Regions from separate parts of the Jeotgalicoccus huakuii genome, predicted to be linked through region 2. Evidence: predicted binding sites of a transcription regulator. Region 2 holds the regulator's gene; the other holds the start of a gene.
The links. The regulator NrdR, encoded in region 2, represses ribonucleotide reductase genes. The targets are predictions, from matches to a motif close to AACACNATATATNGTGTT.
Positions count from the first base shown of each region.

Region 1: a site for NrdR is predicted at 1,087-1,104, ahead of nrdI (class Ib ribonucleoside-diphosphate reductase assembly flavoprotein NrdI). Genes of this name have one in related genera too.

Region 1 is NZ_JAVIYN010000017.1:56,156-58,640, forward strand. Features, by position in the region: gene V6E76_RS09460 (DMT family transporter) at 1-841, opposite strand, end outside; gene nrdI (class Ib ribonucleoside-diphosphate reductase assembly flavoprotein NrdI) at 1,182-1,577, shown strand; gene nrdE (class 1b ribonucleoside-diphosphate reductase subunit alpha) at 1,561-2,485, shown strand, end outside.
Region 2 is NZ_JAVIYN010000022.1:27,073-29,557, forward strand. Features, by position in the region: gene V6E76_RS10570 (DnaD domain protein) at 1-907, opposite strand, end outside; gene nrdR (transcriptional regulator NrdR) at 897-1,367, opposite strand; gene V6E76_RS10580 (antibiotic biosynthesis monooxygenase family protein) at 1,488-1,907, opposite strand; gene gap (type I glyceraldehyde-3-phosphate dehydrogenase) at 1,987-2,485, opposite strand, start outside.

The DNA of each region.
Region 1 (2,485 bases), on a different contig from region 2:
GTCTATTCTTCATGTACATATAGTAACTTGCTGAGAAGATAATGATGTAACCGAGTATAGACAAGGCATCAGGAATTTCGTTAAAGACGATGATACTAAATAATGCGGTAAAGAGAATCGTCGAGTAGAAGAAGATTGAGATTTCTTTAGCAGGTGCAAAGCTATAAGCAATCGTGAGTCCGAATTGACCAATCGCCGCAAATATACCGGACAGAATTAAAAACCAAAACTGACTGGCTGTCATTGCTTCATACTGGAAAATCATAAACGGCACGAGGGCAACGGTTGAAAAGAATGAAAAGTAAAATACTACGGTATAGAATTTTTCTCTACTTCCGAGCAATCTGAGCACAGTGTAGGCACCAGCTGCAAAGATTGCCCCTAAAACACCTAGTAGCGCGAAATATGTATCACTTGAGAACGACGGTTTGATAATAAATACCGCACCAATTAAAGCGATGATGATTGAAATCATCTGGAAACGTCTAATATGTTCTTTTAAGAAAATCGCACATAGGATAATCGTAAAGAATGGACTGAGTTTATTTAAGATGTCCGCATCACTTAACACCATTCTATCAATGGTAAAGAAGTTAAGTAATACCCCAGCAAGGCCTAGAGCGGAGCGTAAGAGTAACCAACCTTGGTTTTCCTTTTTACCAAAGAGTCGTTCGCGATTATATATCACAAGGACTAAGGCAATCATCATCGAGATAAAGTTTCTAAAAAAAGCTTTCTGAACAGTAGGTAGATCGCCTGCATATTTTACAAATAAAGACATCAAACTGAAACCGAGTGATGAAATAATTAGGGCAAGAATACCTTTAACTACATTATTCATTTACAACACTCCAAAAAAATTTGTACGTTAATTTCAACTTCTTGACTCCATTAAATTTCGCAAAAATAAATTTAAAAAAATAATATGATTTGTCATGACACACCCACCGTGACTTAGGGCGATTTATGACTCAATAAAGGGCGTGAAATTTTAATTTCAGGGAGTTTTTTACATTGCAATCAATTTTCTAATATGAGATTATAGAACATGTTAAATCATATATATTGTGGTTTAAATTTTAAGTAAACACTATATGTAGTATTGATTAAAAATAAATGAACGAATCACTTGAATAGAACATACGTTCTGTTTTATGATGTAATTGAATGGAGATGACAAAGTGATTATTGCTTATTATTCAATGACAGGTAATATCCGTCGCTTCTTAAATGGTATAGACATTCCAGACACCTATGAATTATATCAAATAACAGCTGATAATGTCAGAGAGAAAATCGGTGATCGTTTTATCCTGGTTACACCGACATACGGTTTTGGTGCAGTACCCGATATTGTAAGTAATTTCTTAAAAGTGAACGCTGAAAAAATGTTTGCAGTTGCCTCAAGTGGCAACCGAAACTGGGGTAGAAATTTTGCACGAGCAGGCGAATATATCAGTGATGACTATAATGTACCACTTTTAATGAAGTTTGAGTTGCATGGTAGTCCAGAACAAAGAGAACAATTTTTAGTTGAATTAGAAAGGGCAGGGGAATTGCATGAAAGTATTAGATGAGAAAACATACAATCACGTTGAGTTAAATAACGAAGTCACTAAAAGAGACGAGACGGGTTTTTACAAACTAGAAAAAGATTTAGAAGCACTTGAAGTCTTCATGGAAGAAGTGGAAAGTAAAACCATACATTTCGATTCTGAGCTTGAAAGATTGCACTACCTTGTTGAGAACGACTTTTACTATGATCTTTTTAAAGAATATGATGAAGCAGGCTTAACTGAAATTATTGACCACGCGAATAGCATTGATTTCAAATTTAAGAGCTATATGGCGGCAAGCAAATTCTTTAAAGATTACACTTTAAAAACAAATGATAAGAAACAATATTTAGAAGATTACAGACAACACGTTGTGATTGTCAGCTTATACTTAGCAAAAGGAAACATTAAAACAGCTAAAACATTCATTACTTCAATGATGGAGCAGCGCTACCAACCTGCAACACCAACTTTCTTAAACGCAGGACGTGCACGTCGTGGTGAAATGGTTTCATGCTTCTTATTAGAAGTAGATGACTCATTAAACTCTATTAACTACATCGATTCAACTGCAAAGCAGTTAAGTAAAATCGGTGGTGGGGTTGCCATTAACCTTTCAAAACTACGCGCACGTGGTGAGGCAATCAAGGGTATAGAAGGCGTCGCTAAAGGTGTATTACCAGTAGCGAAATCTCTAGAAGGTGGCTTTTCTTATGCCGATCAGCTTGGACAACGTCCAGGTGCTGGTGCAGTATACTTAAACATTTTCCACTATGACCTACCTGAATTCCTTGATACTAAAAAGGTAAACGCAGATGAAGATATCCGTCTTGCAACAATTTCAACAGGTCTAGTCGTGCCATCTAAATTCTTTGAACTCGCACGTGATAACAAACCATTTAATACTTTTGCACCACACACAGTGGAAA
Region 2 (2,485 bases):
AATCATTAATGCGAGCAAGTGGACTCACCTTATCTAAACTTTCGAGATAACCAAGATCCTCATCTTCTGTCTGGTCATCCGTCGAGGTTTTAAAGGTCGGTACGACTCTACCATATTCTTTTTGATAATATTTTCTAGCCTCTCGCTTTAACTGTTCTTGGTCAATCCCAAATTGCGGGCTCGTTGACTGCAGTAAAATCTGTTTAAGATCATAGGCATTTAAATTAAATAATTGACTCAGTTGTACAATCAACTTCTTAACATCTTTAGAGAAAAACTGCTTATCTATTCTCGTACCCTTAAGGTGAGTGAACAATACCTCGAAGTCAAAATCATCTAGATCAATGGTTGGTCCACGACTCTTGTCATTCTGTTTAAAGTTTTCATTTGAAACCGTAAATCCTTCTTGACTCGTATGGTGAAAGACATCAGTGAACTTTTTAGTCACTTCTGTGTGATCATCTGGTAATGAAGGATATGTCAGCTCCTTCTTCTTTTTATTATATTTCTCAGAACCGACCTGACTATAGAGATACATAGACAACATAGGATCCTTAAAGAAATCTTCAGCTGTCAGTGGCTGTTGAAGTCTGTAAATGAAACGATCTGAATGTGCTTCATTTGAAACGTAAGTTCTAAGTAAACCAATTGCCTCTAGCTTATCAAGACCACTTTCAAAGTCAGTTAAGGTCATGGACAATTCATCCATAAATTCTCTATGGAATCTAATATCTAAAGATTCTGTCTGTCTTGTAGATTGGTGTAGATACATATAGATTGAGAAAGTTGTCGGACCAATCAGTGGCAAATATATCATACTTAAAATATCGTATTGATCCTCTGACAACCTAAAGGATTTATAGACAATAAATTCCGTATTTGGTTTTAAACGGTCATTAAATTTCATTATCGGTCTTACCCTTTTCAAGATTTTTCACGATATCCATCAACTGATCGATATCTTTAAACTCTCTGTAGACTGATGCAAAGCGAACATACGCGACTTGGTCGAGTGTAATGAGTTCGTCTATAACAGATTCACCAATATCATTAGATGAAACCTCTGATTTATTTAAATTTCTTAAAGTTGCTTCTACATTATCCGCACGTTTTTCTATTTCTTCATAGGGAATGGCCCGTTTCTCACAAGCTTTTAAAAGACCATCAAGTACTTTTGCTCGGTCGAACACTTCCCTCGTCCCATCTTTTTTAATTACAACCAAGGGTGACAGTTCCATTCTTTCAAAAGTTGTAAAACGCGTCCCACAGTTGTCACATTCTCGTCGACGGCGAATTGCATTCATCTCATCTGCATGTCTTGAGTCCACAACTTTTGAACTGGTATGTCTACAATTTGGACATCTCATATGATGTTCACCTCTTTTGATATAAATACTTAACCTATTATAACACTGAAGTACATAAACTTAAAAAGTAAAAAACGATAAACCCCGAGCACCTCGGAATTTACCGTTTGTAAGTAATATTTAAACTTCTACTGTGTAATTTTCTCTAACTGGCATTGCTTCTAAATGCTCGCTTCCTTTTTCTTTAACACGATTTTCTTTCTTAACATGAGAGTTTTGAAAAGCTTCAGAATTCACCCAAGCATTGAAGTCTTCTGTTGTCTTCCAGCCTGTTAAAACAGTGAGTTTTTGTTCATTTTTAATGAGCATAAAGCCTGTGAATCCTTGGTAATTGTCGACATTTCCTTTACGGTTAGAGAATCGTTCAATGAGTGTCTCAACATGATCCGGTTTTACGACAAAGTTGTTCGTCGCAATGTGACCAGCTTGTGAAATATCACCGTCGTGTATGATGATATCGTAAGTTTCATCCTTATAAGTCACACTGGATTCATTAAGTTCGAGTACTGTATTCTGACCGTCTGAATTGATAAGTTTCATGTCTCTACCTCCGTTATTTGTTACTTCTATTATAACAAAAAAAGAGAGCAGTCTCAGCTGCTCTCCCATGTCGAATTTGTTAAATATCTTTAGCAATCATTTCAGCAAGTTCAACACATCTCACTGAGTAGCCCCACTCGTTATCGTACCAAGAAAGTACTTTAACTTTGTTGCCATTCATAACCATTGTAAGGTCAGAGTCAACAATTGAGCTACGTGGATCTGTATTGAAATCTCTAGATACTAATGGTTGTTCACTTACACCAAGAATACCTTTCATTTGACCTGATTCATATTTTTTGAATACTTCATTGACTTCTTCTTTAGTGACCTCTTTTTTAAGATCTACAACTAGGTCAACAAGTGATACGTTTGGTACAGGTACTCGAAGTGCCATACCATCTAATTTACCTTCAAGTTCAGGTAAAACAAGTGCAGTTGCTTTTGCAGCACCTGTTGATGTTGGAATAATATTCTCTGCAGCTGAACGCGCACGACGTAAGTCCTTGTGCGGGTTATCGAGATTTTGTTGGTCATTTGTATAAGCGTGAACTGTTGTCACGAGACCATTGTCGATT